Ketobacter sp. MCCC 1A13808: one gene and its partner. The protein of the gene in region 1 interacts with the protein of each later gene in a pairwise test. Links are inferred from orthologs where the notes say so. Each region holds a gene or a part of one and is shown on either strand. Other genes may lie near its edges. The genes, in order: mrcB and FT643_RS03540.

Region 1 (7,877 bases):
CTAGTGCCTATGAAGCCGGATTTGTTTCTTCGGCTCACGGCGACCAGGAACTGGATCAAACTATTTCTGCTGTGCGTACGGTGATGAAGCGTTTGTAGCACACCGGTGTCCGTCTGAACCAGTCCGCGGTTGAGGCCATCGACTCGTAAATAGGTATTACAAATCGAAGGTAGCGGGCAGTAAGAACGTTCGAGGGGCACCCACAATCAAGGTGCCCCGGGTGGAAGCCCCCGCCTATTATCCTCATCCAACACATTCTGTAATTCCGCCCTGACATTCGTAGCAGACTTCTCCAGACGCACGGATTCCCCGCCATCAATTGGTAGGGGAAAGCCCCACGATGATAACAATAATTCTCATTCTATATTGAGATTCGGAGCCCGCTCGATGGGTACCACTGTAAATAACGCGTAACGTCACGCCAGGCGCGCCTGAATCTGCCCCGTAAGTATCTGAGATTGGTCATTAAAATGCGCTACACCGGTGAGACCACCATCACCCTGCCGAACGGAATCACAATATCGTTTCAGTTTCCTGGGGAAACTGCGTATAATTACGCCCTCTATAATTTCCGCTACGTACGTCCCCTCTTTTGTATTGGTAGCTCACATACAGGCCACACTGAATGTCCGACACTGAAAACAGTTCCAGCTTTGAAGAGCTGGGAATGCCCGATTTCGTGCTGAAAACCCTCAGCGAATTGGGTTATGAATCCCCCTCCCCCATTCAAGCTGCCAGTATTCCGGTATTCATGAGCGGACAGGACCTGATTGGTCAGGCGCAGACCGGCACAGGCAAAACCGCCGCATTCGCATTGCCGCTGTTAGCAAAGCTGGATGACAAATGCAAAAAGCCTCAGGTTTTGGTGTTGACGCCCACCCGTGAGCTGGCCATTCAGGTGGCCGAAGCCATTCAGCGTTATGCGCGCTACCGCAAGGGATTCCGCATTGCGCCTATCTACGGCGGACAGGATTTCAGACCGCAGCTAAATCTTTTGCGTCAGGGCGCACAAGTCGTCGTGGGCACGCCCGGACGGCTGCTCGATCATTTGCGCCGGGGCACTCTGGACATCAGCGAAGTCAAAACCCTGGTATTGGACGAAGCCGACGAAATGCTGCGGATGGGCTTTATTGATGATGTCGAAGACATACTGAGCCATTGTTCAGGAGAGCAGCAAACCGCCTTGTTCTCGGCGACCATGCCAGCACCGATTAAGCGCATCGCTGATAAATACCTGAAAAACCCCAAGCATGTGAACATCGTGGCAAAAACCGCCACCGTGGAACGCATCGAGCAAAGCTACTGGCTGGTGGACGGACGTCAGAAACAAGAAGCACTGCGCCGTTACCTGGAAACCCGAAGCTTCGATGCAGTGATTGTATTTGTGCGCACCCGTGATAGCGCCAGCGAAGTGGCCGAGAAAGTCAACGCCTGGGGCTATCGTGCAGAGGCCATTCACGGTGCGATCGGGCAAAACCAGCGCGAGAAAACCATCATCGGACTGAAGAAAAACCGTTTTGATATTCTGGTCGCTACGGATGTTGCGGCCCGTGGTCTGGATGTGGATCGATTCAGCCATGTTGTTAACTACGACATTCCCTATGATAGCGAATCCTATGTGCACCGTATCGGACGTACTGGCCGCGCCGGACGCAGCGGCGAAGCCGTCTTGTTCGTCACTCATCGTGAGAACCGATTGCTGCAAACCATTGAACGCCATACCCGCCAGAAAATTGTGCGGGCGAAAATTCCAAGCAACGACCTGGTAATGCAGCAACGCATTGAGCGTTTAAAAGAGCGCATCGCCAAAGCCGCCACCAACACACCCTCCGCGGTGGTTCAGGGTATTATTGAACAATGCTGCCACGACATGGAAATCGAGCCGGAAAATTTGGCAGCCGTGCTGTTGAATATGCTACACGAAGATCAACCGCTGGAACCCAAGCAAGAACTGACGGCTCCGGCGGGTCGTGGCAGTGAAAGCAGCGCACGTCGCCGCGACCGGGACAATGAAAGCGGGGGACGTGGACGTGATAAAGGTCGCTTACAGATTGACGAATCACCCATCGACGAAGCACCCCGACGCCTGCGGGATTACCCGGATGTGGAAATGGAACGTTTCCGTATTGAAGTGGGTAAAGCTCATGGCGTAAAACCCGGAGATATCGTGGGTGCCATTGCCAACGAAGTGGGGATCGATAGTGAGTACATCGGCGAAATAAATATGCGGGGAGAATTCTCTACTGTTGATTTGCCCGAGGGCATGCCGAAAGAATTATTTAATCAGATCAAATCGATCCGTGCCCGTAATCAGCCTCTGCGCATTACCCGTTTCGGAAAAGAAGAGCCGGATACCAGCGGCGGTTCCGCGGCGCCACGCTCGTCGAAAAAAGATCGCAAACCCGGCGGTGGCAAAGCGGGTGGCAAACCCCGCTCCAAAAAGCCAGCGGGCGGACCACGCGCATCCAAGCCAGCACGCAAACCCGGCAAATCTTCCGGTGGCGGGCGCGGCAAATCCTCTAGCTAAATCGTAATTACCAAACCGCCTGCGCGTTCTCGCGTGCGCGGTTTGCCCCTTCTTTATCCCCGGACTTTTCTTTGGCCTGCGCCACCACTAACCACGCTTCGGCTTTGGTGGTTTGCTCTGCGCCTTTTGGCTTCGACGGCAGCAATGAAACCGCCCGCTGAGCCATTTGCTGAGCGTTACGATAATCCTGCATCGCTAAACGGGTTTTAGCCAACGCCAGATATAGTGACGCAGAACGGGGAGCCATGCGAATACCACGTTCGAACTGATTAGCTGCCCCGGCGTAATCGCCACTCAATCTCAGGCTTTCGCCCTGGCTTAATAATTTATCGGCAGCGGCAACGCCGGTGGCGGAGATGGTTTCACTGTCCAGCACCTCCTCTTCGCTGACGATGGAAACCGGTTTGCTGACACAAGCACCGAGCACTAAAGCCATCAGCATTAATAAAAACATTCGTGTGTGTGTTGGATAACAGTTCAATTTTTCTATTCCTTCCGAAGATAATGACATTACTTAAATAACCCTTTAAACCAATTCAATGCCCGGCCCCCGCCGCCGCAGGATATTTCTTTTTCCGGCACACTGTCTTTGCGGATAGGCAGGTGCAGGCTGTTTTCGCAATGGGCTTTGGTGCGGGCTTGCTTTAGTGGATCAACCCAAACCCACTCAATATTATCCGGCTCTGCTAATTGCAGCGGTAACAAGTTCTGCCTCGACAGGGTGTTCGCCCAGACCGGCAATGCACCCAGCGCTCCGGTCAACGGGGTCGGTTTATTATCGTCAATTCCCATCCACACGACACCCAGATAGTTACCGCTAAAGCCCGCAAACCAACTGTCACGCTGGTCGTCGCTGGTGCCTGTTTTACCTGCCAGATTCAAATCCGGAGACAACCACAGGGAGGCGGTTTTAGCGGTACCGGACCGCACTGTTTCCTGCATCCCATAAGTCAGTGCGTAAATATCCGCTGCTTGGAAGCGCTGCTCCACTTCCAATTCATAGCGTTGCAGCGGCTGGCCATCGGCGGTGAGTACCGAACGAATGGTTCGTAACGGTGTCGCAAACCCCTCGGTGGCGATGGTCTGATACATCTGCGCCACTTCAAAGGGAGAAAGGCTGACTGCTCCCAGTGACAGCGCAGGCACCGCCGGTAACGTCTTCTCGACACCCAATCGGGTCATCGCATCCACCACCGCCGGAATACCCACATCCATTGCCAGGTTCACGGTTGCCTGATTATAGGAGTTGGCCAACGCCACCATCATCGGCACTTCGCCGTGACTTTCCTTCTCGAAGTTCTCTGGTGTCCAGGTCGTGCCGTTTGCGAGCGTATGTGTGACGGCTTCATCTTTTAATATACTTGCCAGGGTAAAGCCGCGCTCTAACGCCGCCAAATACACCGCCGGCTTGGCCAGGGAACCGATCGGGCGGAAGGCATCAAGCGCACGATTGAAGCCCTCGTAACGCAACGAGTGCCCTCCCACAATCGCGGCCACTTCGCCGGTATTACTGGAAGTAAATACCCCCGCCACTTCCAGGCCGGACAATTTTTTGCCATATTGCTTCTGTAGCGATTTCACCTGGTTTAAAGCCGCATTTTCAAAACTATTTTGTACCCAGGGGTCCAGGGTGGTAAAAATACGCAGCCCTTCCGAGCGTAAATCTTCGTCCTTGTAATCGCGACGTAACTGGCGCTTCATTAAGTCCAAAAACGCGGGATAACGAGCGTCCTCATATAGTGGCTTACGAATAACATCGAGTGGCTTTTTCACTTCCACATCATAGCTGCGCTGATCCAGTACATTCTGTTGCAGCATAAGCTGCAAAACCTGATCCCGCCGCTCTACCGATCGCTCCGGGTTACGTCGCGGATCATACCAACTCGGCCCCTTTATGATCCCCACCAACAGCGCAATCTGATGGGCTTCCAACTCACGCAACGGTTGCCCGAAATAATACAAGCTGGCCAGACCAACGCCATGAATTCCGCGTTTACCCGCCTGCCCCAAATAGACTTCGTTCAGGTAGGCTTCCAGAATGTCGTTTTTTTCATAATGAAAATCCAGCAACACAGCCATCACCGCTTCAGTGGCTTTGCGGGTCAGCGAACGTTCGCTGGTTAAATAAAAGTTTTTCACCAGTTGCTGAGTCAGCGTGCTGCCCCCCTGCCTGACTTCGCCAGACGTCACATTGGCGACCAGCGCCCGAGCGATACCTTTCGGGGAAATTCCGAAATGCTCGAAAAAGTCCCGATCTTCCACTGCCAACAAAGCTTGCACCAATAAGGGTGGCACCTGATCCAGCTTGACCAACACCCGGTCTTCATTGTGAGCGGGGTAAATACCGCCGATTAATGCCGGCTCCATTCGCACAATACCGTCACTGCCCTGTTCCGACTGCAAGCCCTGCACCCGCCCGCGATGAATATCAAAGGACACTTTTTTCGCAGCCTCCGCACCTTCCCAAAAATCGAAACCGCGCGTCGCCAATTGATAATGACTGCCTTGAGTAGTAAAACTTCCGGAGGTGGGCTCACGATCAAACACATGCCGATAATTCAACTGGCTCAGTTCGAACGCTAACTGCTCCTCCGTGATCGGCATACCGTCGTACAACTCCAGAGGGCGGGCGTAGACCTTGGCCGGAATCGACCAGCGCTTGCCTTCGAAATGGTTGGTGATCACCGCATCCAGATAAATCACACCAATCGCAGCCAAAATCACCAACACCGCACCGACCTTGATCAGCAGCGGAATAAAACGCCGGAACCCGCCACCGGAACCGGTGGACTTTTTATTTTTGACAGGCTGCTTCGGCGCGCCGCTTTTTTTCCTTGGTGCGGATTTTTTTGCGGCAACGGTTTTATTGGGCGTGCTCTTCGAAGCCTGCGCCTTTTTGTTGGCTGACGACTTTCGGGCAGCGCTGCTTTTCGGCTTCTGCGCTGGTTTCTTTTCTGTGCGGGGGGTTTTACGTTTCGAGGGCACCGACGACGGACTCCTGTTACTGGCCTGAACGGAATACAGCTGAATAGTATAACGCCTGAGATCGGCAAGCACCTGAATCGGCTTGCGTTTTTGGGTTTTGGTGAAAAGGCGGGTAGTATACTCGTTTAGTCGTGAATCCCCCAATTAACAGGTACCCAACCCCATGAAGAAATATAACGTCTATGCCATTGGTAACGCATTGGTGGATATGGAATTCGCAATAGATGATGATTTTTTAACCAAGCAAGGTATTGATAAAGGGGTAATGACCCTGGTGGACAAAAACCAGCAACAATCACTGTATGACGCTTTAGCCGGCCACAGCGGCAAAATGGCCAGTGGTGGTTCGGCGGCAAACACCATCATCGGAGTCAGTCACTTTGGCGGGAATGCCTTCTACTCCTGCAAAGTCGCAAACGATCCGGCGGGTGATTTCTATGTTCAGGATTTGGTAGCGGCCGGCGTCGACACCAATTTGCACAGGCAGCGGGAAGACGGCGTCAGCGGCAAGTGCATTGTCTTAATCACGCCAGATGCAGAGCGCACCATGCAGACGTATCTGGGCATTTCCGAAACAGTTTCGGAAGCGGAATTACAAGAACAGGCTATTACCCATTCCGATTACTGTTACCTTGAAGGCTACCTGGTGACGTCAGACAGCGGCCGCGCCGCTGCCATCAAGGCACGAAAAATTGCCGAAAAGGCGGGAGTGAAAACCGCATTGACCTTCTCGGATCCCAACATGGTGAAGTTTTTCAAAGACGGATTGCAGGAAATGCTGGGGGATAAAGTAGACCTTCTGTTCTGTAATGAAGAAGAAGCGCTCACCTGGACCGGTGCTGATGATATCGAAGCCGCAGCAGAGGAACTGAAACAGATCTGCAGTAGCTATGCGATCACTTTGGGTGAGCACGGCTCCCTGGTATTCGACGGCTCGACGCAACACCGGATTGCTGCGACTCCGGTGCAGGCAGTAGACAGCAACGGCGCCGGTGACTTGTTTGCCGGTGCATTCCTGTATGGCTTGACCCATGGTTATGACTACGTTAAGTCAGCAGAATTAGCCTCTCGTGCAGCTGGCCTTCTGGTTACCCAATTCGGCCCCCGTCTCAAAATTGACCAATATAAGTCATTGTTAAATTAATAGTTTTTAACGCGCCTTCCGGCCCGATCAAAAATGAGTAATTTGCACACTTGATCGGGCCTTCCCCTGCGATTTCTTGGGCTACAATTAATACAGGAATTACCCCTCGAATGAATCTATCGCAAGCAGGCAGGCTGACCCATGTTCTTAGAGTCCAATTTCACTGAGCAGTTTGAGAAGACGGACAATTACTGTAAGGACTTGTTATCCAAAGCATTAGTGGACATCCCACCGAGCAGCAAAGCGGTCTCGTACGCGTCATTTGAAGACCTGTACGAAGCTGAAGAAAATCAGGGCCTGGTGTTTCTTCTGGAAGAAGGCACCGTCGCTCATCAGCAGGAAAACAAGACACTTTTTCACTATGATGCCGGTGATCTTATCGGTATGTCGCAATGGGGCGGCATGCCCATCGCAAAATACTACACCGAATCCCCGGTTACTTTGGTTCCCTATAATCGTGAAGCACTGTGGCAAAAAGCCATGAGTGACGCCAAAAAAGCGCGGCAATGGGGGGACTATCTGCTTGCAGAATGCGCCCGCCATTCCAGTGTCATTGCTTCCCTTGATACGCCCGTCGACAAAACCTCATTGGGTTTTCAAACTTACTCCCCGGGTGAAACCATCATCGAAGAAGGCACCGCCTCCGACACCGTTTTCTCTATTGTTGAAGGCCACGCCAACGTGTTTGTACAAAATATTAAAGTGGGCGAAGTACTGGAAGATGAAATTTTTGGTGCTATGTCACTATTGACCAATAGCCCCCGTACTGCTTCAGTTATTGCAGACCAACGGTGTTTGGTCATGGTCGTACCTCGCAGCCAGTTCGAAATGATGATAAAAACACATCCACGGATTTGTATCAGCTTGATGGAAAATATGGCGCGACAAATTGTGTCCCTGAACGAGCAAATTACTGCCGTGCACAGCCAGGCATCATAGACCAATCCAGTTTCTATTTTTAAATTAAGGTAATTGCAGAATGAATGCGGAAGTTCAGTGTTTAGTGCCGGTAGCGCGCTTTACCCCTCCCCCTTTGCACACCGTGAAAGCAGCAAATGCATTGGCGCGGGGTTATTTCAAACCCCAGTTCACCGGTCTGGAAAACGTCAACCCGATCAATCCCGCTTTGCTGGTTGGCAACCACACCATCTATGGCATGTTGGATGGGCCGCTGTTATTCGAAAAACTTTACGAATCCAAAGGCATTGTGTTGCGCTCTCT
Region 2 (4,769 bases), on another replicon or contig:
GCCCTTCCCGAGAAAAAGGCAAGCATCCGGCAACCCGATCTTTTCAGGCTATCCGGATTTATATCAATCGTGAACTTGACGACTTGGCCGACACGCTGGATCAATGCCTGGCTGTGTTAAAGCAGGGTGGCCACTTAGTCGTTATCAGTTTCCATTCGCTAGAAGACCGGATTGTTAAAAGGTTTATTCAACGCAAAGAAAAAGGCGAACCGCTCCCCCGGCATCTGCCGGTTCGTGATGAGATGGTGCAGCGGGAATTACGCAGTCTGGGCAAAGCGATTAAAGCCAGTGACGAGGAAGTGGCCCGGAATGTTCGCGCACGAAGCGCCATTATGCGAGTCGCGGAGAAGTTATCATGATTGCCTGTCCGGCCAATTCCAGTAAAGCATGGATGCTAGTAGTGATCGCGTTTATGGCCGTGCTTGTATCCTGTATAGCGGTCATTTATTCCAGTTTTGAAACCCGGCGCCTGGTAGCCAAGCACCAATTTTTGCAGAAGAAAAACAATTCCATGCAAGTGGAGTGGGGGCAGTTATTGCTGGAGCAGAGCACTTGGGGTTCCTATAACCGCGTCGAGCAACTGGCAGGTTCAAAATTAAGGATGCGGGTGCCTTCGCCCAGCGAGATAATCATGGTGGAACGATGAGTACGGCTCAGGGAAAACTGGCGTTCAGTTGGCGCTATGGTGCTGTACTGGTGCTTTTCGTGCTGCTTGCTATGACTGTTGTTGGCCGATTGTTATATTTGCAGATTGAATCACAGGGCTTTTTACAGGACCAGGGTGACCGTCGTGTGGTTCGCATAGAAAAAATCCCGGCCTATCGCGGCATAATTGAGGATCGGAACGGTGAACCTTTAGCGGTTAGTACGCCCGTTAAATCCATTTGGGCGAATCCCAAAGAATTGATTGATGCCCAGTACGCCTGGGGTTTTCTGGCAGAAAAAACCGGTTACACAGAAGCCAGATTGCGCGATCGTATTTTGAGAAATCAAAATAAACAGTTCATTTATTTGCGCCGTCACATGAATCCTTCCAAGGCGGAAAGCATTCTCAGCCTGAGCATCCCGGGTGTTTACGGAGTTGAGGAGCACCGTCGCTATTATCCCGCTGGAGAAGTGACCAGTCATCTGGTTGGTTTTTCTAATATAGATGAAGAAGGTCAGGAAGGCATTGAATTGTCTTTTGATCAATATTTGCAGGGAGAGGCGGGCAAGAAACGCGTAATCAAAGACTTGCGACATCGTATCATCAAAGATGTCGGATTAATCAACGCTCCTGCACCGGGCAGCAATATTACCCTGAGTATCGATTTGCGAGCGCAGTATCTGGCCTACCGCGAATTGCTTTCCGCTGTTACGGAATATAAGGCAACCTCCGGGAGTGCCGTAGCTATCGATATTAAGACCGGTGAAGTCTTGGCGCTGGTGAATCACCCGTCGTATAACCCGAACAATCGCACCCGTAAGGACGTTGAAAACTTTCGTAATCGAGCCGTTACAGATGTTTTTGAGCCGGGATCGACAGTAAAACCGTTCACCGTGGCTGCGGCGCTGGAAAGTGGCAAATGGCAGGTGCACAGTAAATTAGATACGTCCCCCGGATATTTGCGGGTTGGTAGTAAATCCATCCGCGACATGGCGAATTACGGGGTGATTGACCTGGGAAAAGTCATCGCAAAGTCCAGCAATGTAGGTGCCAGCAAGCTTGCACTGTCCATGGAGTCCGGTGCGCTAAGCGCGTTTTTCCACCGGATTGGCCTGGGTGAAGCGACAGGGGTCGGTTTCCCCGGTGAAAGCGTCGGAATGCTTCCGGCGCGTTCGCGTTGGCGTCCGATTGAGGTCGCTACATTGTCGTATGGTTATGGACTTTCCGTTACCGCTTTACAGATGGCGCAAGCTTATGCAGTGCTAGGTTCTGGGGGCATCAAACGACAGATTAGTTTGCTGAAAGTAGACGGCGACGTTAAGGGTGAGCGGGTGCTGGATGAAACCGTGGCGAATGCGGTGTTGCACATGATGGAAGGGGTTGTTGACGAGCGTGGCACTGCACGCAAAGCCCGTGTTCCGGGCTACCGTGTGGCGGGCAAAACCGGCACCGTGCATAAAGTTAGTAGCAATGGATACCAGGATCATCAGTATCTGGCTATGTTCGCCGGGGTTGCACCGGTGGAGGATCCTGCCATTGCATTGGTAGTGGTGATCGACGATCCCAAAGGTGGTGTGTACTACGGTGGCCAGGTTGCAGCACCGGTTTTTTCAAGGGTCATGGCCGGCTTGTTGAGGGTGAAAAATATTCCACCTGATAAAGCGGTGGAAACGCTGGTGGGTTTGCCGAAACCGGTTCCACCCAACACATGAACAGTTCAATTTCGAAGGGGCGCTATTTAAAAGATATTGTCCCGTTTTTAAATCTTGATGCGCAATGGCAGCAAACAATGGTTACAGGGTTGGCAGTTGATAGCAGAAAAGTAAGGGCAGGCGATTGCTTTATTGCCTACCGGGGCGACCATGCGGATGGACGCGCTTTTCTGTTGTCTGCGGAAAACGCAGGTGCCAGCTGCGCCTTGATTGATTTTGATGGTGACGTCGACAATCAACAGGGGCCAGCGGAGTTGGCCATTCCGGTCGTCAAGGTCAAAGGGCTGCGTCAGCACCTTGGCCAGATTGCTTCGGCATTTTATCAGGCGCCTTCGGAGATGCTTAGTTTGTGCGCGGTTACGGGCACCAATGGAAAGACCAGTGTTAGCCAGTTGATTGCACAAGGGTTGGAAAACGCAGGCCATCGCTGTGGTGTAATTGGCACATTAGGCAGCGGATTTCCTGGCCAAGTTTTAAATGAAACCGGCAATACGACACCCGGTGTAGTGGAAAACAATCGACTGTTAAAGGAAATGCTGGATGCCGGTGCAGAATATGCGGTGATGGAAGCATCGTCCCACGGGCTGGTTCAAGGTCGGCTTGATGGACTCAATGTGGCGTTCGGCGTCATTACGAATATCAGCCGGGATCACTTGGATTATCACGGTTCAATGGAAGCTTATCGTGAAGCGAAAGCGTTGTTGGCCAAAAACGCACGCCTTCGGGGTTTGGTATTAAACGCGGACGATAATCAAGTGTTGAGTATGGCCTCGATGGCTTCACCTTCAACTCAGGTTCTAACGTTTTCGACGAAAAGCGCAACCCGCGCAGATGTTTGTGCTGAAGCGATTCAATTTCACCAAGCTGGTATCGATATAAAACTGACTTGTCAGGGCGCGTCGGGCGAGATCAAAAGCCCTATGGTCGGTGATTTTAACGCATCGAATTTACTCGCAGCCGCGACCACGCTGGTCGCGATGGGGGTTTCTTTGGATCGCGTGTGTGCCGGGTTAAGCACGGTTGCAGCGGTACCCGGGCGGATGCAAAAAGTGCCCTCTGTATCCAATAGTCCCCTCGTTATCGTTGACTTTGCGCATACGCCGGACGCGCTAGAAAAAGCGTTGCTTGCGGCACGCCGACATTGCGTTGGAAAATTGTGGTGCGTGTTCGGTTGTGGCGGTGATCGAGATGCGGGCAAAAGACCGTTGATGGCGGCGATGGCGAGCCAATTTGCTGACGAGATTGTGCTTACGGCAGATAACCCCCGCAGCGAGAAATTGAGCGATATTTTTTCGACAATGGTAAAAGGTATTCCTGACGAGAAAGCGTACGTATTAATCGAGGATCGACGTCAGGCGGTGATGCACGCTGTACGAAATGCCACAAGCGAGGATGTAGTGGTGGTGGCAGGTAAAGGGCACGAAAACTATCAGGACGTGATGGGCGTTAAATACCCTCACAGCGACATGGCGTGCGCCGAACAAGCTCTGTCTATGCGTGCTGGACCCGCGATGGAGGGAAACCCATGATGATATCCCAGTTGGCCAGGGAAATCGGTGCACGCCATACCGGGGCCGATGTCAGTTTCCAAAAAATATCCACAGATACTCGCGCTATTGCCCCCGGTGATTTTTTTATTGCGCTAAAAGGCGATAACTATGACGCACATCGCTTTTTAGACAAAGCGTTTGAGCAAGGTGCAATCGCCGCGATGGTGGCAGATCCGGTGGCGGTTGATTTTCCCCTGCTGCATGTGCGAGATACCCGTCTCGGGCTGGGTGCATTGGCAAAGTGCTGGTTGAATCAATTCCCTGTTAAAAAAGTAGCAATTACCGGTAGTAGCGGCAAAACATCGGTCAAGGAAATGGTGGCTGCCATTTTGACGCTGCAAGGCCCGACCTTAGCCACCAAAGGCAACTTCAATAATGATATCGGAGTGCCACTGACCCTGTGCCGGGTGCGCCAAGAGCATCGTTTCGCTGTGATTGAAATGGGAGCAAACCATGTCGGTGAGATTGCGTATACCAGCGGGCTGGTAGAGCCCGATATTGCGCTGGTCAACAATGTAGGCTCCGCGCATCTCGAGGGCTTTGGGTCTGTCGATAATATTGCGTTAGCCAAGTCTGAAATCTACAGCGGGTTGGTTGCCGGTGGAACCGCCGTTGTCAATTTGGATGACGCTTATGCCGGACAATTTCTGGAACAAACAGCGCATTGCAAACAAGTCACGTTTTCAAGAGCGAATGCCCAGGCGACTGTGCATTTGATTTCTGCTGAAGCCAACAATAAGGGCCAGTATTCTTTCGTTGCGGCCGTGGACCGCGATGAAGTTAGCGTGGAGTTGAAGTTAATCGGTTCTCATAATGTGACGAATGCGCTGGCCGCGATAGCAATTTGCCACGAGCTGGGTT

What was found.
Region 2: the proteins of mrcB (region 1) and FT643_RS03540 interact in binary tests that used the Escherichia coli proteins (3 or more experiments, as listed by UniProt). The link is inferred for Ketobacter sp. MCCC 1A13808 from one-to-one orthologs.

What each region holds. Positions count from the first base shown.
Region 1 is NZ_VRKW01000007.1:142,015-149,891, forward strand. Bases 2,776-5,820 are described here. They hold mrcB (penicillin-binding protein 1B), read right to left. Parts: upstream 5,513-5,820; coding sequence 3,038-5,512; downstream 2,776-3,037. Other genes in these bases: FT643_RS14280 (tetratricopeptide repeat protein), read right to left, coding at 2,776-3,038; FT643_RS14290 (adenosine kinase), read left to right, coding at 5,676-5,820. Also shown: hemL (glutamate-1-semialdehyde 2,1-aminomutase), read left to right, coding at 1-98; FT643_RS14275 (DEAD/DEAH box helicase), read left to right, coding at 626-2,527; more of FT643_RS14280, read right to left, coding at 2,535-2,775; more of FT643_RS14290, read left to right, coding at 5,821-6,656; FT643_RS14295 (Crp/Fnr family transcriptional regulator), read left to right, coding at 6,798-7,595; FT643_RS14300 (lysophospholipid acyltransferase family protein), read left to right, coding at 7,636-7,877. UniProt on the Escherichia coli protein: Cell wall formation. Synthesis of cross-linked peptidoglycan from the lipid intermediates.
Region 2 is NZ_VRKW01000001.1:824,595-829,363, reverse strand. Bases 1-3,000 are described here. They hold FT643_RS03540 (peptidoglycan D,D-transpeptidase FtsI family protein), read left to right. Parts: upstream 1-642; coding sequence 643-2,358; downstream 2,359-3,000. Other genes in these bases: FT643_RS03535 (UDP-N-acetylmuramoyl-L-alanyl-D-glutamate--2,6-diaminopimelate ligase), read left to right, coding at 2,355-3,000; ftsL (cell division protein FtsL), read left to right, coding at 356-646; rsmH (16S rRNA (cytosine(1402)-N(4))-methyltransferase RsmH), read left to right, coding at 1-359. Also shown: more of FT643_RS03535, read left to right, coding at 3,001-3,887; FT643_RS03530 (UDP-N-acetylmuramoyl-tripeptide--D-alanyl-D-alanine ligase), read left to right, coding at 3,884-4,769. UniProt on the Escherichia coli protein: Essential cell division protein that catalyzes cross-linking of the peptidoglycan cell wall at the division septum. Required for localization of FtsN.